Linked DNA regions of Oleidesulfovibrio alaskensis DSM 16109. The protein of the gene in region 1 binds, or shares a complex with, the protein of each later gene. Links are inferred from orthologs where the notes say so. Each region holds a gene or a part of one and is shown in the gene's direction. Other genes may lie near its edges. The genes, in order: hslU and hslV.

The links.
Region 2: the proteins of hslU (region 1) and hslV are in contact, whole or in part, in a solved structure (PDB 1G4A), measured with the Escherichia coli proteins. The link is inferred for Oleidesulfovibrio alaskensis DSM 16109 from one-to-one orthologs.

The regions. Positions count from the first base shown.
Region 1 is NZ_AXWQ01000004.1:7,715-22,709, forward strand. What follows is about bases 8,866-11,857. They hold hslU (ATP-dependent protease ATPase subunit HslU), read left to right. Parts: upstream 8,866-9,682; coding sequence 9,683-11,032; downstream 11,033-11,857. Other genes in these bases: H586_RS0100110 (DegQ family serine endoprotease), read left to right, coding at 8,866-9,478; argB (acetylglutamate kinase), read left to right, coding at 11,053-11,857. Also shown: H586_RS0100075 (hypothetical protein), read left to right, coding at 789-1,175; H586_RS17675 (hypothetical protein), read right to left, coding at 1,223-1,567; H586_RS0100085 (Lon protease family protein), read right to left, coding at 1,881-4,370; H586_RS0100090 (Hsp20/alpha crystallin family protein), read right to left, coding at 4,382-4,813; H586_RS0100095 (peptidylprolyl isomerase), read right to left, coding at 4,975-5,256; H586_RS0100100 (30S ribosomal protein S1), read left to right, coding at 5,414-6,862; H586_RS17680 (alpha/beta hydrolase), read right to left, coding at 6,913-7,890; more of H586_RS0100110, read left to right, coding at 8,036-8,865; more of argB, read left to right, coding at 11,858-11,940; bifunctional pyr operon transcriptional regulator/uracil phosphoribosyltransferase PyrR, read right to left, coding at 12,008-12,541; H586_RS0100130 (IscA/HesB family protein), read left to right, coding at 12,738-13,058; H586_RS0100145 (CgeB family protein), read right to left, coding at 13,652-14,956; H586_RS0100150 (glycosyltransferase family 9 protein), read right to left, coding at 14,974-14,995. UniProt on the Escherichia coli protein: ATPase subunit of a proteasome-like degradation complex; this subunit has chaperone activity. The binding of ATP and its subsequent hydrolysis by HslU are essential for unfolding of protein substrates subsequently hydrolyzed by HslV.
Region 2 is NZ_AXWQ01000004.1:130,194-136,196, forward strand. The notes cover bases 1,878-4,736. They hold hslV (ATP-dependent protease subunit HslV), read left to right. Parts: upstream 1,878-2,965; coding sequence 2,966-3,508; downstream 3,509-4,736. Other genes in these bases: H586_RS0100650 (M48 family metallopeptidase), read left to right, coding at 1,878-2,390; H586_RS0100655 (macro domain-containing protein), read left to right, coding at 2,402-2,953; ispE (4-(cytidine 5'-diphospho)-2-C-methyl-D-erythritol kinase), read left to right, coding at 3,509-4,492; H586_RS0100675 (ribose-phosphate diphosphokinase), read left to right, coding at 4,614-4,736. Also shown: cysS (cysteine--tRNA ligase), read left to right, coding at 1-937; more of H586_RS0100650, read left to right, coding at 939-1,877; more of H586_RS0100675, read left to right, coding at 4,737-5,555; H586_RS0100680 (50S ribosomal protein L25/general stress protein Ctc), read left to right, coding at 5,619-6,003. UniProt on the Escherichia coli protein: Protease subunit of a proteasome-like degradation complex believed to be a general protein degrading machinery. The complex has been shown to be involved in the specific degradation of heat shock induced transcription factors such as RpoH and SulA.

The DNA.
Region 1 (14,995 bases):
ATCTTTGAAAAGAGGCAGCCTTTTTTGTATGCAGCCCCCCCCGCTAGGCGGGGGGTTCCGTAAAGCTTAAAGCTATAGAGATATTAGTAAAACTCCTTTTGATTTGCTAATTAATCCCTGCGGTCTGGCAACTGCAGGTGGCAAATCAAAAGGAGGTCACAAGCTGCTCCGATCATGTACATATGCTTCTTGAAATACCGCCAAAGATGAGTGTTTCAAGTTTTATGGGATACTTGAAAGGAAAAAGCAGTTTAATGTTGTATGATCAATTTGGCGATCTGAAGTTTAAATACCGGAATCGCGAGTTTTGGTGCCGTGGATATTATGTAGATACAGTTGGAAAAAACAAGGCAAAGATACAAGATTACATCAAGCATCAACTTGAGCATGATAAGCTCGGTGATCAATTATCCCTTCCATATTCTGGAAACCCGTTTACGGGTCGCAAGTAACAGAAATGCAGATGCCAGACGAACGTGCGCCTGCTAGGGCGCTGCTAGTAAGAAAGCCTTATAGGCGCATATGAAGAACCCCCAGCTATGCTGGGGGGGGGGGTACCTTTTTTTGTTATAAAAATAAAGTGTTGTTGAAAGCCAGCTAAACGAAATCAGTCGGCCCGTTTATGCACAGCCTCATGTATTTTTAAATATGCCTGCACAGCAATTGCCTGTGTTGTGCACATACGGTATCAACTCATTTCTGCCCCGGCACAGGTGCGGATAGCGGCAGGCTTTGACAGCCGGGCATCCGCCTTTACAGCACGAAACACTCAGAATCCGGACTTCACAATGAGTTACAACGAATTATTTCATCTTTTTGATGGTTTTTTTCTTCTGCTGGGCATCACCGTCATGCTGCTGCACATTTTCATTCTGCGCTTCCGCCGCAACAGAGACTTGCTCGCTGTAACCGGCGTCATCGGCACTCCGCTGTTAATCCTTATGATCTTATGGATTGTATGGGGCCGCTACTCCCTCAGCCATGCCACACTGCAGGCGGTCCTGCAGAAAGACCCCGCAGTACGCATTGTCTCATTTGACAAACGGGTCCTGAAAAAGCCGGCAATCTACAAAACAAGAAACATCCGCTATATTATTGATCAGGAAGCGACCACCAATGAGTTTTATCTGCCCTGGAGACTCGTGCCGGTACGTACAGACAATGAGCAGAAGTAGACCCAAAAACAAAAGGCCCTCAAAGGGCCTTACCATTTTCCACACACTCACCGCGTCTTTTTCTTTACACATGGCGCACACCTATTGCCGAAAACAGTCACATGGTGTGTAACCGCCTCAATAAGCTCCCCCGCCAAAAGCTGCTGTTCCTGTGGCAGCTCTTCCCAGTGTACGGCAAAGTGCTCCGTACACCGGCTTTCTTCTTCAACATCAACATACAGGCGCCCCCCCACCGCGGCTTCAACCTCAATCCGTTTTCCGTCCGGGGTATAAACAACTACGGCTAGCCGTATTTTTTCAGGGGCCGTCTCAAACATGGTTGTCCTCCAGCAAAGGGATGCAAAATGCACCCGCACCTTATCAAATGAGATAAAAGGTGCAACGTTGATCATTTACTCAATCGGCTGTTTGTGAACAGAAGGACATACCAGCACAACGCCCTGTTAGCAGGGCACAACAGCAAACAGGCCTAACCCGCATCTCTATTGCAAAGGAGATATTCCGATATTGTGAAATTTATAATTATCTGATCAGCCTTATACTCAGCCTTCTCCCACTGACAGCCAACAAAAACCCCGCCTTCTCAGACGGGGTTCGCATACGCACATTGACAGGTAAAAGCCATGCCGCCGGCATGCAGTTTCAGTCCCGCAGCATGGCGCGACACCTCACAGTCGCCCCGCACAAGACCGCCGTGGCAGAAAATTATTCATCCTTCTGGTCTGCGGATGAACTTTTACGTTTCTGCCTGCGTGTTTCACTTTTCTTGTCTCCAAAAGCACGCAGCCCCTCGGCAAGCGCCGTCAGTTTCTTTTCTACCAGATGATACACCGTGCCGGCCGGGAACTTTCCGGACTTGCTCCGCTTACCAGCAGGCATACCGGTAAGAACCTCAATGCCATGATCAACATGGTCAACGGCCCATATGGAAAATTTCCCCTCCGCCACGGCCCGCACAACATGCTCGCGCAGCATAAGGTCCTTCAGGTTGGCTTTGGGTATGAGCACCCCCTGCGTTCCCGTCAGACCTTTCTTTTCACAACAGGCGAAAAAACCTTCGATTTTTTCATTTACACCACCAATGGGCTGCACTTCGCCACGTTGATTGACCGAACCTGTCACAGCTATTCCCTGCCGGATGGGCACACCACTGAGGCTTGAAAACAGAGCATACAATTCAGTGGACGAGGCGGAGTCCCCGTCCACACCGCCGTAGGACTGCTCAAAAGCGATGGAAGCCGCCAGACTGAGGGGCTTGTCCTGCGCAAAGTTCTGCCGCAGATAACCTGCCAGAATAAGCATGCCTTTATTGTGAATGGCACCCGAAAGATCCGCCTCGCGCTCGATATTGATAATACCTTCACGCCCCATCGAGGTGTTGGCAGTAATGCGCGAAGGCTTACCAAACATGTAGTCACCCAGCGAATACACAGCCAAACCGTTCACCTGCCCCACAACTTCGCCATCCGTATCAATAAACACACTGCCGCGGTCTATCATTTCCTGCAGTTTTTCTTCCATCAGGCTCGCGCGGTCTATCCTGGCCTTGATGGCTTCATCCACATGCCGGGCTTCCACCCGGGCATACTCCGCAAGTCTGGCAATATGGCTCGATTCTTCCATAACATCGCGCAACACAGGAAACGAGGTTGAAATCTTTTCCTGCCTGCCTGCATAGCGCACGCCTTCCTCCATCAGCCGGGCCACGGCAGAACGGTCGAACGGAAGCAGGTTCTGCGCCCGCCCGAATGTTTTCATAAGGCGGGCGATTTCATTCACCGCCTCGCTGCTGCGCTCCATGGTGGAATCAAAATCAGCTCTGATTTTAAAAACCTTTACCATGTCAGGGTCGTAATTCCGGAGCATGTGGTATAGTTGCGGTGTGGCCAGCACCACGACTTTCACTTCCATTTTTATAGGCTCAGGCTTAAGCCCCGAAGTCGTAACAAAATACCATGGGTCAAACGTCTGGATTTCTGTCTCTGCATTTTTCAGTGCCCGTTTGAGGGTCTGCCAGACTCCGGGCTCCATGATCGCGTCCATCAGGTTGAGAACAAGATATCCTCCGTTGGCTTTGATGAACGAACCGGAAGCGATTTTAGTAAAATCGGTACGCCAGACTCCGCTACGGTCCATCACCCGGTCTATGCCCCCGAAAAGGTTGCGATATGTGGGGTACGACTCCACAATAACCGGACGCCCTTTTTTCTCTGCATTATCCACTATCAGATTCGCCTGATAGGGGTGAAGGATAGACTCTGCTGACACCGGCATCATAGGCATGCCCGGCATTCCCTGCGGAGTCTGACCTATCATTCGTATGGTATCCAGATTCTCAGCCATATCAGCCAGCATGGCGTCAAGATGACGGATCACCTTTTCATCTTTAAACGATTCATACAGGGGCTGGGCAAGTTCAGCGGCTGCATTGCCGAACATAAGCTTGTCTACTTCTTCACTTTTCTTCTTAACTTCTTTCTGCAGGTGCCGCACTTCAAGAAAGATGGCATCTATCTCTTCTTTCAGTTCTTTGTATTTTTTCTGCAGGCTTTCCAACTCTTCCTGAGGAAAACGTCCCTTATCCGCCATTTCCTCAAGTTTCATCAGGTGAACCGGCTCTCCGTCCACCAGCGGAACGATATCGGGGCGCTGCACCTGCCCCATCTGCATATTGACCAGCACAAATCCCGCATCACGCACACGTGCTTCAAGGTTTTTAAAAAAATCACGTGTCTTTCTGTCATGCGCCTCAATTATTTCATTCTTGCTGTTGATATATTCCTGACTTTCAAACAGCTGAGGTACTTCACGTTTGATATCTTCCAAAAACTGCTGCACGGCTTCTTTAAAACGCCGTCCTTCTCCCGCGGCAAAGCGCAGCAGCGCCGGCTCATCCGGATTGCTGAAATTATTCACATAACACAAGTCATCAGGTGTACGATCTTCCGCTGTATGATTCTTCAACAGCCGCTTGACCATTGCCAGCTTGCCGATACCGGCAGCACCGGTCACAAAAATATTGTACCCTTTCGCCTCGATACCCATTCCCATACGGAAAGCATCAACCCCCCGGCGCTGACCGATAATATGCTGCTGCTCATCCAGCTCCTCGGTGGAATCAAAAGGCAGGGACTCCGGGTCAAGAGTCCAGCGCAACTGCTCGACGGGGACAACGGGAATCTGTTTTCTGGTCATTGCACTCTCCATTACGCGCCGGTTTTCTTTATCTTTACAGGAATTCGCCGCGGCTCTGGTCTTCTGCATTTCGGCATACGGATACGCACCACGTCGTTATCCAGCTCCGCTTCCACTTCATCAGTCCTGACCTTGCACGGAAGCCGGAACCGCGTTTCGTAAACGCTGCGCTGACTGGTACACGCGCAGGAACTGCGCTGGTCACAGCGCATACTCAACATGTCACCGGTGACGCTTATTTCGATATCTTCCGGCTTCATACCCGGCAGATGCGCTTCCACCAGCACTTCTTCACTGTTTTCCGTCATCTGAACCGCAGGTTCCAGCAGCGGTCTGCACACAGACGGCAGGCCAAGCCCGGAACATAACCTGTCAAACATACTGTCACTTTCAGATTTAATTCTCTGCAGCTCCTCATTTTTCCATATCTTCAAATCAGCCACGACCCTCACCTCCGTAAGCGCGTGAATACAGGTTCATAGTCTGTAGCATTACTATAAAACCCCAATGAGGTGAACATGTTTGCCAAAAAAAGACATAACAGGAAAAAGATATAAAAAAAGGCGCCCGCAGGCGCCCTTAATCAACAGAAGTTTCAAAAATTTTATTCTGAACGCTCTGTGATTTCAAGAAGATGAAAACCGAACTGGGTACGCACAGGACCGTGCACCACGTTCAGATCGCCGCTGAACACGACTTCATCAAACTCCGGTACCATCTGGCCCTTGCGGAATTTACCGAGATCTCCGCCCCTGCGGCCGGACGGGCAGCGGGAATGTTCGCGGGCGATATCAGCAAAAGCCTCACCGGCTTCGATGCGTTTTTTCAGCTCAAGGCAGGCTTCTTCAGTATTCACAAGAATGTGTCTTGCACTTGCAGTTTGCATTTTGTCCTCCTGGGATTGGTCGTCACAAGTGATATCATGCCTTTTGCCACGACAGACGGCACGATGCAACATGATTCGCCTTGCGTAGCGCCGTCGTGCGGAGTATACCCCGAAAGCGCAGCCGGATGGCGCGTATTTTTCTAGGAGGCTCTAACCTATGACTGACGATCAGAACCAGACAGGCAGTGACAGCTTCGCTGACCTTCTTGACCAGTACTCCCCTGAAGCCGGATCCCCCCTTAGGGTAGGAGAAAAAGTAAAAGGCTCCGTTGTGGCCATGGATGAAAGCAGTGTGTTCATCGCCACCGGATCCAAGGTTGACGGCGTGATAGATGCGGAGGAACTGAAAGACAAAGAAGGCAATGTCACCTGCGCGGTGGGAGATGAACTCGACCTGTATGTAGTGGCAATCACACAGGGCGAAGTACGCCTTTCCCGCTCTGCGGGCAGTGCAGGCAGCGCCATGGCACTTACAGAGGCATTTGAAAACGGCGTGCCTGTGGAAGGCAAAGTCACCGCCCAGTGCAAAGGCGGATTCAATGTCGAGGTGATGCAGCGCAGGGCCTTCTGTCCGGTTAGCCAGATCGACAGCCGCTTTGTGGAAAATCCTGAAGAATACCTCGGTCAGACTTTCCAGTTCATGATCACCCGCTGCGAAAACAACGGCCGCAACGTTGTTGTCTCGCGTCGCGTACTGCTTGAGGCTCAGCAGGAAGAAAGCCGTAAAGAGTACATGAAGACACTGAATGAAGGGGATGTCGTCGATGTATGCATCACCCGTCTGACCAACTTCGGTGCATTTGCCGAACTGGCTCCCGGAGTCGAAGGACTCATTCATATTTCCGAACTCGGCTGGGCCCGTGTCCAGAGTGCGGACGAAGCCGTCACCCAAGGTGATACACTGCGCGCCAAGGTGCTTAAAATCGAAAGCACCGCCAAAGGACTGCGCATTGCTCTTTCTGCAAAGCAGGTGATGGAAGACCCGTGGAACACCGTAGCAAACAGACTTGCCGCAGGAACCGTGGTGGAAGGCAAAGTTGTGCGCTGCACCCCCTTCGGGGCTTTTGTCGAGGTGCTTCCCGGTATTGAGGGTCTCGTGCACATCAGCGAAATGTCGTGGACCAGGCGCATTCTCAAAGCCGAGGACGTGGTCACTCCCGGAGACACAGTTTCCGTAAAAATCAAAGATATCGACAGCGCCAAACGGCGGATAAGCCTGAGCCTGAGAGAAGCCGAAGGTGACCCGTGGGACGGCGCCGCCGAAAAGTTCGCCCCCGGAACCGAAGTAACCGGTACGGTTGAAAAATGCGCTAAATTCGGGATGTTTGTTAACATCGCTCCGGGAATAACCGGACTGTTGCCTCAGTCCCGCATCAGTGCAGCTCCCAAGTCCGGTCTGGCAGGGTGCAAACCCGGTGACACCGTCACTCTGGCGGTCATGGAAATCAATCCTGCGGAACGCAAAGTGACCCTGACCACCAAGGACGCTGCCCGCCAGGAAGATGCAGAAATACCTGCAAGCTACCGCGTGCAGCCCAAGTCGTCGCAGGGCGGCGGATTCGGCACACTGGGGCAGGCGCTTAAAGACGCACTTAACAAAAAGTAGCCGTCACGGATAATGACAAAGGGGGCCGCAAGCCCCCTTTTTTGTACACATCACCCTGCTGTCACCTCCGCGGCGAATGCTCCCGCTGCAGCCAGCGCCCTGCGGCCTGCATGGAACCGCGTGTATGTACTGACAAAGCCATGCACCGTGGGATACAGAGCCAGCCTTGCGGAAACGCCGGCCGCGCGCAGCCGCTGCACAAACAGTTCGCCGTCTGACCGCACCGGATCATAAACAGCATTAAACACTGCCGCCGGTGCCACGCCCTGCAGATTCTCTGTATAAAGAGGAGACACGGCAGGATCATCACAGGCCATTCCCTGCGGCAGGTAGGCGTTATAATACCAGCGGACAGACTCTTCCGTAAGGCCGAATCCGGTAGCACACTGACTGTGTGACGCACCGCTGCTTGCCATATCGACGCACGGATAAAAAAGAATCTGCCCCCGCAACGCCTCCAGCCCCGCATCCCGGGCATACACAGCCAGCGCGGCAGCCAGCTGGCCTCCTGCACTATCGCCCGCGACCACCATTCTGCCACCGTTGACCCCGGCTTCTGCCGCATGGGCGCCCAGCCAGTGCAAAGCGCAGATACAGTCGTCCTGAGCCACCGGATAGCGATGCTCCGGTGCAAGGCGATACCCCGCAGCGGCGACGGCCAGCCCGCTGCGCAAGGCAAGCTCGCGGCACATGGCTTCATGCGAGTCAATGCTTCCCTTAACAAACCCACCACCGTGCAGAAACAAAATCACCGGCAGGCAGCTATCAGCAACCGGACGGTATATCCTCAGCGGAATCGAGCCGCGGAAGACAGGCACGGCATGCTCTTCCACCGCGGCCATGGCCGGAGCCTGCTCAATACCTGTCCTCAGCCTCTGTTCATAATCATTTCGTATGTCTGCAATATCCTGCCGGGCAAGCGGCACGCCGCTGCCCGCGGCTGCGGCCAGAAACGCGCCGGTTTCCTCGTCCATAGTGTCATACCCTTCAATGCAGGTGACGGGTATCGTTGCCGATTCGTTCGCCATGACGGCCTCCTGTACAGATATGTCGTATCAGACAGCGTCTGATATGCAGCACGGTGGTTTACAACACAAAAATAAGCTCTATTATCGTTACGTATTGCCACGGCCTCCAGTTTTGAACCAAGGCAGGTTACAAGGAGTAACTTATATGAACCGATACACCAAACGCCTTCAGCTCACGTTGCTGACAACCGTATTCGCGCTGGCCGCCACCATGGCCCACGCGGCCGGAGTTCCTGATTTCACCGCACTGTCCGCAAAAGCCGGACCGGCAGTTGTCAACATCAACACCGAAAAAAGCGTGGAAAACAAAATTCCCGAACAATGGAGAGAATTCTTCCAGAACAGACCCCACGGTCTGCCTTTTGATGATTTCTTCAACCAGTTCGAGCGTTTTTTCAACCAGCCCCAGCGCCCGCGCAAACAGCGCTCGCTCGGTTCGGGCTTCATCATCTCTCCGGACGGATACATTGTCACCAACAACCATGTGATCGCCGGCGCCGATGTAGTTTCGGTAAACGTGGAAAGTGCCAAAGGCGAACCGGACACGTTTGAGGCCACTGTTGTCGGCACCGACAGCGAAACAGACCTCGCTCTGCTTAAAATCGATGCAGGCCGGCCGCTTGCCACCCTGCCGTTCGGTGATTCCGACGCACTTCAGGTCGGCGAATGGGTTATGGCCATCGGCAACCCCTTCGGTCTTGACCACTCGGTGACTGCAGGCATCATCAGCGCGCTGGGCCGCGATATCCGCTCCGGTCCATTCGACGATTTCATTCAGACTGATGCGTCCATCAACCCAGGCAACAGCGGCGGCCCCCTCATCAACAGTGACGGCAAAGTGATAGGCATCAACACAGCCATCATAGCCAGCGGTCAGGGCATTGGATTTGCGGTACCCAGCAACCTTGCAAGAAGGGTCATAGAAGAACTGAAGACAAACAAGCGGGTGGCCCGCGGCTGGATAGGCGTCACCATTCAGGACATTGACGAAAATACCGCCAAGGCGCTGGGACTTAAAAACACCAGAGGCGCGCTCATCGGCAATGTCCTCAGCGGGGAACCCGCAGACAAAGCCGGAATACGCGCGGGCGATATCATCATCAAAGTGAACCGTAATGAGATTTCCGGTGCCTCTGACCTGTTGCGCACCATCGCCGACCTGTCCCCCGGAGACAAGGCCACAGTGGTCGCCGTGCGCAACGGTGCGCAAAAGACCTTCACTCTCACGCTGGGCGAGAGAGGAACAGAAATGGCAGCCCGCGATGAAACCCCGCAGCAGAAGCAGAATGCCGCCACAGGTCAGCTGGGGCTCAAGCTGCGCCAGATGACAGAACAGGAAGCCGGACAGCTTGGTCTCGAATCAACCAATGGACTGCTTGTGGTGGGTATCCAGCAAAATTCACCCGCCGCCATGGCAGATCTGCGGCCCGGCGATGTGATCCTGATGGCGAATCTGAAGCCTGTGAACACCGTCGGCCAGCTGCAGAAAATTGTTGAAGGCGACGCCGCAAAGCGCGGAGCCATCATGTTCCAGATATACCGCAGGGGTGAGACGTTTTTCCGCACGCTCTCCCTGAGTGCCGAATAAAGCCTGTTCACCGCCTCATCAAGGGGATGCGCCATGCGCATCCCCTTTTCTTTTCCCCTTTTGCCCTTGTCTGTGCTGTGACAGATGCTTACAGTTGGCATCAGCCACGCATGCTGCTGCTGTCTCTGCCCGCCGTCCGCTTTTTTCACGGCCCGGACAGCCACACACTGCGCGCTGATATCATATGTCTTTCAAGGAGCAACCATGAGCGTACTCACGCCCAGAGAAATCGTTTCAGAACTGGACAAGTATATAATAGGTCAGGAACAGGCAAAACGAATGGTGGCGGTGGCACTGCGCAACCGCTGGCGCCGGCAACAGCTGGAACCTGCCATCAGAGATGAAGTGGCTCCCAAAAACATCATCATGATGGGCCCGACCGGTGTGGGCAAGACGGAAATCGCCAGACGGCTCGCCAGGCTTTCTTCCTCCCCCTTTCTGAAAGTCGAAGCCACCAAATTCACCGAAGTGGGTTATGTGGGGCGTGATGTGGAGTCCATGATCCGCGACCTGATGGAGATCAGTGTCAATCTGGTACGGGAAGAGGAACGGGACAGTGTCAAAACCCGCGCGGAAGCCGCAGCAGAAGAACGGCTTCTTGACCTGCTGCTCCCCTCTTCCCCTGCTGTAAACACAAGCTTCGACACCCCGCAGACACCTGCAGGCGGCGCAGAAAATACCCGCAACAAGTTGAGAACGCTCTGGCGTGAAGGCAGGCTTGATCACAGGGAAGTGGAAATGGAAGTGGAAATGCAGTCCGGTCCGCAGATGGATGTCATGACCATGCCGGGCATGGAGGACATCGGTTCGCAGTTCAAGGATATGTTCAGCAAGGCATTTCCGCCTAAACGCAAACGGCGCCGCATGAAGGTGGGTGACGCCTATGCCATTCTGCTGCAGGAAGAATCGGAACGGCTCATCGACCATGAAAAGGTCATAGAACTGGCAAGAGAACGCGCAGAACAGACAGGCATTATCTTTCTGGATGAAATAGACAAAATAGCCAGCAGTCAGCAAGGCGGCAAAACCGCCGACATATCGAGAGAAGGTGTCCAGCGTGACCTGCTGCCCATTGTCGAAGGCTCTGCGGTCAATACCAAATACGGCATCATACACACTGACCATATCCTCTTCATCGGAGCGGGAGCATTCCACTACAGCAAACCTTCCGACCTTATTCCCGAACTGCAGGGGCGTTTTCCGTTGCGGGTGGAGCTGACGGCGCTTGGCAGCAAGGAATTTCTCCGCATTCTTACAGAGCCGAAAAACGCCCTGACCGTACAGTACAAAGCTCTGCTGGCCACCGAAGGTGTGCAGATAGAATATACCGAAGATGCGCTGGAGGCTGTGGCCGACTTTGCACAGGAAGCAAATCAGGAAACAGAAAACATCGGCGCACGTCGCCTGTATACCATAATGGAAAAAATTCTTGCAGATCTTTCTTTTGAAGCTCCTGACAAAAGCGGAGAGCGTATAGTCATAGACAGGGAATATGTCCGGCAGCATCTTGCAGATATCACTGCAAACAGGGATCTTACCCGTTACATACTCTAAACCGTGATACGGAGCATACCGTGCAGAACGATGCGTTCAAATCCAAGGTTCTCATTGAATCCCTGCCCTACTTCCGCCAGTTCAGCGGTGAAACAGTTGTCATAAAATACGGTGGCAACGCCATGATAGACGAAAGTCTGAAGCAGGCTTTTGCTCTGAACATCGTGCTGCTCAAGTATGTCGGGGTCAATCCTGTTGTTGTACACGGCGGAGGCCCCCAGATAGGCCGCATGCTGCAGCAGCTGAACATTCCCACAAACTTCCGCGAAGGCCTGCGTGTGACGGATGACGCCACCATGGACGTTGTGGAAATGGTGCTGGTCGGCAAGGTGAACAAGCAGATCGTCAACCTGCTGAATCTGAGCGGCGCCAAGGCTGTGGGGCTTTCGGGCAAAGACGGCCAGCTGATCAGGGCCCGCCAGATGGAAATGGTGATCAGCAAAGAGGCTCAGGCACCAGAAATCATTGATCTGGGCAAAGTGGGAGAAGTGACAGGAGTGGAAACAAAACTGCTGCACAGCCTGCAGCGGGACGGCTTCGTTCCCGTCATTGCCCCTGTGGGCGTGGACGAAAACGGAGAGACTTACAATATCAACGCCGACCTTGTGGCCGGTGCGGTAGCCGGTGCACTGGGAGCAAAAAGGCTTCTGCTGCTCACTGATGTTCCGGGCATTCTGGATAAGGACGGCAGACTCATATCTTCGCTCGATACAGCCCGCACCATGCAGCTGTTTGAAGACGGTACACTGAAAGGCGGCATGCTGCCCAAGGTCAAGTGCTGTCTGGAAGCTCTTGAGGACGGGGTTGAAAAGGCCATGATCATTGACGGACGCATCGAAAACTGCGTGCTGCTTGAGCTCTTTACCGATCACGGCATCGGTACGGAGATCACCAGGGCCTGTTCCTGATTACAACCGGCAGGCGGAACCGCCGGGTTCCGCCTGCCGGACAACATGCATGCCGGACAATCTCTTGCTAGCGGCGCAACAGCATCACAGCATCGTCGCCGTCACGCTCCGACACAAGGACATTGACCTGCTCGTCCCTGCCTGTTGTGAGTGACTTGCCCACATAATCAGCATGTATAGGCAGCTCTCTATGCCCTCTGTCCACCAGAACCAGCAGCTCGACCCTCTCCGGCCGACCGTAATCAAGAATAGCTTCAAGTGCGGAACGGATGGTTCTGCCTGTATAGAGCACATCGTCCACCAGCACTATCCGGGCGTCATCCACGGCAAAAGGCAGCTCCGTGCGGTTGATCATGGGCTGGGTGTCAAGACTGGTCCAGTCATCCCGGTAAAGATTGATATCCAGACTGCCCAGAGCAACCTCTCTGCCCAGCCGGGCGGACAAAAGACCACGCAGTCTGCCCGCTATGTCCACCCCGCGGCGCTGGATGCCCACCAGAGCAAGATTGTCCGCGTCTCCGTGGCGTTCAAGTACCTCACAGGCCAGCCGCTCAAGCGTTCTGGCTATGTCCTGTGCCGAAAGAATGCACTTTTTCTGCATAAAAAACCCTTTCCGGTCTTGCGTTAGCTTTTTGCGTCCCCATATGTATAGCGTTATGCGGGGCAAGGCAAATGGACAGCCACAAACCGCATTTGACTTTTCCTGTTAAATTCTGTATATTTATCAGGTCGATACATAAAACGAAACACATTGGAAAAATCTATGATACCATTGGTTTTTCCATGGAGGATTCACAATGATCACACTGCAGGAAAGCGCCGGCAAAGAGCTGGACGCCTATTTCACCGACAAAGAAAAATCTCCCATCCGCATTTACCTCGCCCCCGGCGGCTGCAGCGGTCCCCGTCTGGCGCTGGCGCTGGATGAACCCGGTGAAGCCGACACGACGGAAGACGCAGGTGGATATACCTTTATCATGAACACCGGACTGTTTGAGCAGGTAGGTAACGTAACCATCGACCTGACATGCAGCGGGTTCACCCTGACTCCCGAAATTCCCCTGCCGGGCGGCGGCGGGTGCAGCGGCTGCGGTAGTTCCAGCAGTTGCTGCAGCTAATATAGCGCGCACACCAACGGCCCTTCGGGGCCGTTTTTTTTATTGCGGCTTCCCATGCCAACCTTCCACGGAAACGGGCAATTTTCAACCATGCTAGAGTTTTCATCTATGGGTTTTGCCGTTTGCATTGACAAAGCTTGCTGCGGCCCTTACTTGTTGCCCATACCAGAACCGTGGAGGAACGGAATGTTCGAACTTACCGATACCGCTCACAAGGAGCTGGAATCCTACTTTGCGGACAAGGAGCGCACTCCTATCCGTGTGTATCTTGCGCCCGGTGGCTGAAGCGGCCCCAGGCTGGCATTGGCTCTGGATGAGCCAAACGAATCTGACAACGTATACGAAGTGAAAGGTTTCACCTTTGCCGTAAACAAAGAACTGATGGAACGGGCGGAGTCCATCAGGATTGATCTCTCATACATGGGATTTCAAGTTGAATCCGGTCAGCCTCTCGGCAGCGGCGGCGGCTCTTGCAGCAGCTGCTCCTCCTGCGGCTAGACAAACACCCGCACCACCGGCCTTCCCGCAGGGAAGGCCTTTTTCATGCACACACAAAAAGCGGGGCCGCCATATGGCGGCCCCGCTTTACCTGTTCAGGCATACTGTTTTTTCCACTCCTGCAAAAAAAGCAGTGCTGTTTCCAGCTCCGTCAGAGTGCCTTTACGCTGCCGCACCGCCCAGCACAGATCATCAAATGACGCATCTGCCGGCAGGCCCAGGCGTTCGAGCAACTGCCCGAGCTCCGCTGTGAGCTCCGATGGCAGTTGCGCGCCGTGCAGGGCACTTTCCAGCGTACGGCGCACTGCCGGCCATGAGGGACGCTTTGCACGCACAAAATCAAGCAAGGCCTGCATCCGGTGCTCATAAGTATGCTCACGCAGCACCCTTTCTCTGGCACGAAGAGCATACGCCTGCCGCGCCTCTTCATCCTCCAGATAGTCCCGGATCAACCCGTGCATCTCCTCCACAGAGCTGAAGGTGACAAGTTCATCACAGGCAAAAAGTTCGGGCAGCAACGACCGTTGGTCCACAAGCTGAAACGCGCCGCACGCCGCCAGTTCAAATGTCCGGGGATTAACAAAATCTCCGCGGCCGACCAGTTCACTGGCGTGCACACTTGAATGCAGGTTAAGGTTGATACGGGTGGCATTATAAATTCTAACCGCATCTTCGGGTGAAACGCGCGCCCCGCCAAGCTGTACATGGCGCTGAAGCAAAGGCTCGCCTTCCCACTCCGTACCCCATATTTTAAAATCATATCCGGTAAACTGCCTGAACGCCAACCGTCTGTTGGGATAACCGGCCCCCATAAACGAGACATCGGCACCAAACCGGCGCTTTTCCACGGGGCTGAGGTCCACAGGCTTATGGAACGAGGCAAGAGCCGCCAGAGGCAGATACAGAGCGCCTTCCACACCCAGTTCTTCCAGCTTGTCCAGAAAATCATCCTTCTGGATAACTGCAAAAAAGTCATAGTACGGTGCAAAAGCACGCCAGTATGTGAACAGCCGATGGTCTTCCACAAACCACATGGCCGTTGCCACCCCGTCTCTGCGCAGCCTTTTGAGCGCCTGTCTGCTCAGAGGGGCCTGAGCAAGCGCCAGCACCAGATCAGGCTCAAAGGTCTCCACCTTGGCCAGCACCGCCTGCGAGACCACCTGCAGAAAACTGTTTTCCAGATACTCCAGACGATCGGTGGTGACACGCAACCCCTTCAACGCCGAAAAGGCCGAATGAAAATCCGGAGCCTCGAAAACCTCGACGGTATGCCCCAGATTACGTAACGCATCAACGCAGTACCGTCCCACGGGCAACGATCCGCCATACATGGGAAGCACCACCAGCACCCGCGCCTTTTCACCGCGCGACGCAGCATCATCACAAAGGGAACTGTTCATCATCACCTCGAAATAAATCAGCAGAAACCCGGCACGTCC
Region 2 (6,003 bases), 120 kb from region 1 along the record:
GGAAGATCCGCTGGATTTCGCTTTGTGGAAAAGTGCAAAACCCGGAGAGCCGTACTGGGAAAGCCCCTGGGGCAACGGCCGGCCCGGCTGGCATATCGAATGTTCGGCCATGAGCGAAAAACACCTGCCGCTGCCTCTTGATATCCACGGCGGCGGTCAGGACCTTGTGTTTCCGCATCACGAAAACGAAATAGCCCAGACCGAAGCCGCCACCGGTAAAGAATTTGCACGCTACTGGGTGCATAACGGCTTTGTGCAGGTCAATGCTGAAAAAATGTCAAAATCTCTCGGCAACTTCAGCACCATACGCGATATTCTGCAAGGATACCTGCCGGAAACTTTGCGCTATTTCCTGCTGACCAAGCATTACAGAAGCCCCATAGACTTCACCTTTGACGGTATGGATGAAGCGGAAAAAAACCTGAGGCGCATCTACCAGACGCTGAATCTTGTGGAAAACGAACTGCAGAAGACCAAGTGGTCCGCAGCGCCCCTGCCCGAAGAAGTACTCAGCGAAATGGATGAAACAGAACGCGCGTGGAACGAAGCCATGGAAGATGACCTGAACACAGCCGCAGCGCTGGGGCATATCTTCGGTCTCGTCCGTCTGGTAAACCGCATCATTGAAGACAAGACCATGCGCAAAAGCGCGCAGGCCCGTGATGCACTGCTGCGCATGCAGAGCATGATGGCCCGCTGGGGCGCAGTGCTCGGACTGTTTACCCGGCAGCCGGCAGAGTTTCTGCGCGAAATGAGAGACTGCCGCGCAGCCCGCAGGGACGTTGATACCGCCCGCGTTGAAACGCTGCTTCTCGAACGGCAGGAAGCACGCAAGGCCAAGGACTTTGAACGGTCGGACGCCATCCGCGAAGAGCTGGCGCGTATGGGCGTCGAAGTACAGGACACCCCCGCAGGAGCCGTCTGGGACATAGCCTGATATGGCAGCACCCGAGTTCACCATTCCGCGTTACCGGCGCCCTGTGCGGCGCCGGTACGCGGCTCTGCTAATCGCAGTGCTCTGCCTGAACCTTGTTCTGGCACCGCTTGCTGCCGCTCCGGCGCACGCCTTCGGGTTTGGTGAATTCACTGTCAAAGACGAAATCGAACTGGGCAAAAAGTTCAGAGTTCTTGTAAAATCCCGCCTGCCAATCATTGAAGATCCTGAAATAGCAGATTATGTGCGGGAACTTGTGGCCCGTCTGCAGGCCGTCATTCCGCCTCAGCCTTTTCCTTTTGAAACCAGCGTGGTGCTGGACAATAACATGAACGCATTCGCCACGCCCGGCGGATACGTTTTTGTCTACACCGGTCTGCTGCTCAATCTTGAAAACGAATCGGAAGTTGCGGGGGTGCTGGCCCACGAACTGGCGCACGTGACCCAGCGCCATGTGGCCAAACGCATCGAGGCCGCACAAAAAGTCAGTCTGCTGTCCATGGCCGGACTGCTGGCCGGTTTGCTGCTGGGCAAAGGGGAAGCCAAGGACGCCATGCTTTTCGGCACTGCCGCGGCCACTCAGGCCGCCATGCTCAACTACAGCCGCACAGATGAGCGCGAAGCCGACCAGATGGGTATGCAGTACCTGATCAAGGCGGGTTTTTCACCCTGGGGATTGCCCGGCGCCTTCAAACACATTCAGAACCAGCAGTGGCGCAGCGGCGGCGGTGTGCCGCAATATCTCAGCACACACCCCGACGTACAGCAGCGTATACAGTATCTGAGCAATCAGGTCCGCCTGCTGCCCGCTGCCCAGCGCGAAATCAAAGATGACAACACCCGCTTCCGGCGCATCCAGACCCTTATCAGGGCCCGCTTTGCCGATCAGGAAGCAGCAATGCACTATTTCAACAATTCCGGAACACTGCCGCCGGAACTGGCCCTTATGGGCAAAGGCATTGTCTACGCGCGGCAGAACAAAATCTCCACCGCAGCGGAATTTTTTGATCAGGCAGTCAGCCTTGCGCCTTCAGACGCTCTCGTCCTGCGTGAGGCCGGGCGCTTCCACTATAATAAAGGAGACAGCAAGCGCGCAGCAGGACTGCTGCAGCGGGCAGTGATGAACAACCCGCACGACCTGATGGCGCTGTTTTTCTTTGCACGGCTGCTGGCAGACAACGGACAGGTGGACAAAGCCGTGGAATACTACCGGCAGGTATTACAGAAACTGCCCGAAGATTCAGAAGTTCACTACTACTACGGGCGCATGCTCGGAGAAAACAACCGATTGTTTGAAGGTCATCTGCAGCTGGCATACAGCGCACTCTACGCCAACAACAAACGCAAAGTGGAATTTCACCGCAAGCAGGCGGAAACACTTGCCCGCACAGAGGATGACAAGGCCGAACTGGAACGGTTTGACACCCGTCATGCAGAACGTGCGGAGTTCTGGTAGAGGGCTGCGGCATGCAATGGTCTTCAGCAACAGGCTGTCTGGAAATACTGCAGGGCGATCTGACCCTTTTCAAAGCCGACGCCGTTGTCAATGCGGCCAACAGCCGTCTGGCCGGAGGCGGGGGTGTTGACGGAGCCTTACATGCAGCCGCAGGCCCCGCGCTGCTGGCTGACTGCTCGCGTTGGGTGGCCCGCCACGGACTACTGCCCGCAGGCAAGGCCATGGTCACCCCTGCCCACAGACTGCCGGCCCGCCATGTCATTCATACTGTCGGCCCCGTGTGGCGCGGCGGTAAAAACAATGAAGAGACAACCCTGCGACAGGCGTACGAATCCTGCTTCACCCTGTGCCGCAGCAACGGTTTCGCCCATGTGGCTTTTCCGGCCATAAGCTGCGGAACATACGGGTATCCGGCATCGCCGGCCGCCCGGGTGGCACTGGCGTGTGCCGCACAGGCTCTGGCCTGTCAGGGCGCCCCCGCAAAAATAACCTTCGTGCTGCATACGGCACAAATGTACACAATCTGGTTGAAAGCTGCGCAAGATGCGGCGCCAGACCTGTAAAGCGAGAGACATATGGATCTGAAAGGAACGACTATTCTGGCGGTAAAAGATGACGAAGGTGTTTCCATGGCCGGTGACGGACAGGTTACGCTCGGTCAGGCCATTGTAATGAAACATGGAGCCCGCAAAGTCAGACGCATATATAAAGATAGAATCATCGCCGGATTCGCAGGGTCAACGGCCGATGCGTTCACGTTGTTTGAACGCTTTGAAGCCAAGCTGGAAGAATTTGGCGGCAACCTGCTGCGCGCCAGCGTTGAGATGGCGAAAGACTGGAGAAAAGACAAGTTTCTGCGGAGACTTGAGGCCATGTTGCTCGTTTCGGACGGCACCACCCTGCTTATGCTGAGCGGCACCGGCGACGTCATTGAACCGGACGACGGCGTGGCAGCCATCGGCAGCGGCGGCCCTTATGCTCTGGCCGCGGCACGGGCACTGCAACGCCACACGGCCCTGAGCGCTCAGGAAATTGTGACCAAAGCCATGGCCATTGCGGGCGAGCTGTGTGTTTTCACCAATGACCACCTGACCGTGGAAAACGCGCGGCGGGCATAAATGCTTACCGTTCCGCAACAGACCATCCGCTCGGGGTGCAAGATAAACCTGTTTCTGGAGATAACGGGAGTGCGGCCTGACGGCTACCACGAACTGGTCACGCTGTTCTATCCGCTGTCAGAGCCTTTTGACCTGATGGAAATCAGCCCCGCAACGCATGGAGTGACCGTGCTGAGCGAACGGGCCGACCTGTGCGGCGACAAAAACATCATCTGCAAGGCATGGCACACGTTCGCGGCAGCAGGCGGTACTCCGCCGCCCATGCAGGTACGCCTTGCAAAAGGGGTACCCGACGGCGCCGGACTGGGCGGCGGCAGTGCCAACGCGGCCGCAGTGCTCAAGCTGCTGAACACCGCGGGAGGAGCTCCACGTTTTTCTGACACCGCTCTGGCAAAAATAGCTGCGCAGGTAGGTGCCGATGTGCCCTTTTTTCTGCATAACACGCCGTGCCTTGCAACAGGCGTAGGTGAAAAACTTGTCCCCGCGCCCCTTGACCTTTCCGGGTGGCACCTTGTACTAGTCTGCCCCGGAGTTCAGGTTTCCACTCCATGGGCTTATAACCGGTGGGACACTCTTTACCGGAGCGGGCTGCATCACCCGTGCGGGCAGTTGCCCGCCGCGCACGCACCGGCGGCCTGCGCACAGTTGCAGACAACAGGGCCGGACCGCCCGGTACGGGCCGAAACAGGCTGCGCAGGCAGGAAAAAAAATACCTGCCGCAGCTTGACAACTGAACGGCAAGCCGATAGTAAACCTGTCTCTCGTGCCCTGTGGCTCTTTAACAGCTTTGAAACGGTGGTTTTCTCGGCCTATTCCGAACTGAGACAGCACAAGAACACGCTTCTTGCGCACGGCGCTTCGGCTGCTCTGATGAGCGGCAGCGGTTCCAGTCTGTTCGGCCTTTTCAGGGACAAGGCTCAGGCCGAGGCGGCAATGCTCCACTTCTGTCAAAGAAGCATTGCAGTATACGTCCACCGACTATAATGCAGGGGTGTCGCCAAGTTGGTAAGGCAACGGGTTTTGGTCCCGTCATTCGAGGGTTCAAGTCCTTCCGCCCCTGCCATTTTTTTTGCGTGAACCATAAAAAAGTCCCGGATCTATTACCATGCATGGCGATTTAAAAATTATTACCGGCACCGCCAATCCGGAATTAGCCAGCGCCATATGCAACCACCTCGGCTGCCATCTGACCCCCACGCTGTGCGAAACATTCAGTGACGGTGAAATCAGAATCGAAATAGGCGACAATGTTCGCGGAGATGATGTTTTCATCGTCCAGCCGACTTGCGCTCCTGTCAACGACAACCTGATTCAGCTCAGCCTGATGCTTGACGCTCTGAAAAGAGCCAGTGTCGGACGTGTGACTGCGGTTGTCCCCTACTACGGGTACGCCCGTCAGGACCGCAAGGTCAGCCCGCGCGCTCCCATCAGCGCCAGACTGATGGCGGACCTGCTGGAAGCTGCGGGGATGCACCGGCTTGTCACGGTGGATCTGCACGCGGGACAGATTCAGGGATTTTTCAACTGTCCGGTGGACAACCTGTACGCCGCACCTGTCATTCTTGACTACCTGCGTCAGACTGTCACCAACGACATTGTTATCGTATCGCCCGATGCGGGCGGTGTGGAACGCGCACGCGCCTATGCCAAACGTCTGGGCGCTTCTCTTGCAATCATCGACAAACGACGCGATAAACCAAATCAGGCCGAGGCCATGAACGTTATCGGCGAAGTGAAAGGCAAAACAGCCATTGTCGTTGATGATATGATCGACACAGCCGGCACCATGGTAGCCGCAGGCAATGTTCTGCTTACCAAGGGAGCCAAGGAAGTGATGGCTTGCACAACGCACCCTGTCCTGTCCGGACCGGCCATTGAGCGGCTCTGCGAATCTTCTTTCTCGCAGGTGGTTGTCACCGACACCATTCCGCTCGGGTCCAAACTTCAGGCATGCAGCAAACTGAAGGTACTTTCCGTTGCGGGATTGCTGGCAAAGGCCATCCATAATATCCACACGGAATCGTCCGTCAGCGTGCTTTTTGTGTAGCCTGTAAACACCGTATCACACGCGCAGCCAATAAGCGCGACGTTTTTTGAAAGGAGAGAACTTATGTCCCAGCAGATGACACTGAGCGTCCAGAAGCGTGAAGGACTGGGCAAAGGTGCCAATCGCAAGCTGCGCACCGCCAAAAAGGTTCCCGGCATTTTCTACAATAGCGAGGGCAAAAACATTCCCGTAGCTATTGACGGTACCCAGCTGGAAAAGCTGTACGAAACCGCCGGCAAGACCACGGTCTTCAACCTTGATATCGAAGGCGAAACCGCTCCTTGCCTTATCTGGCAGATCGAACGCCATCCTTACAAGCCTTTCTTCACCCATGTCGATCTGTTCGGCGTGGACATGGAAAAGCCCATCAAGGCACGTATTCCGCTTAAAATCACCGGTGTGGCCAAAGGCACCAAGATCGGCGGCCGCATGGAAGTGTACCGTGACT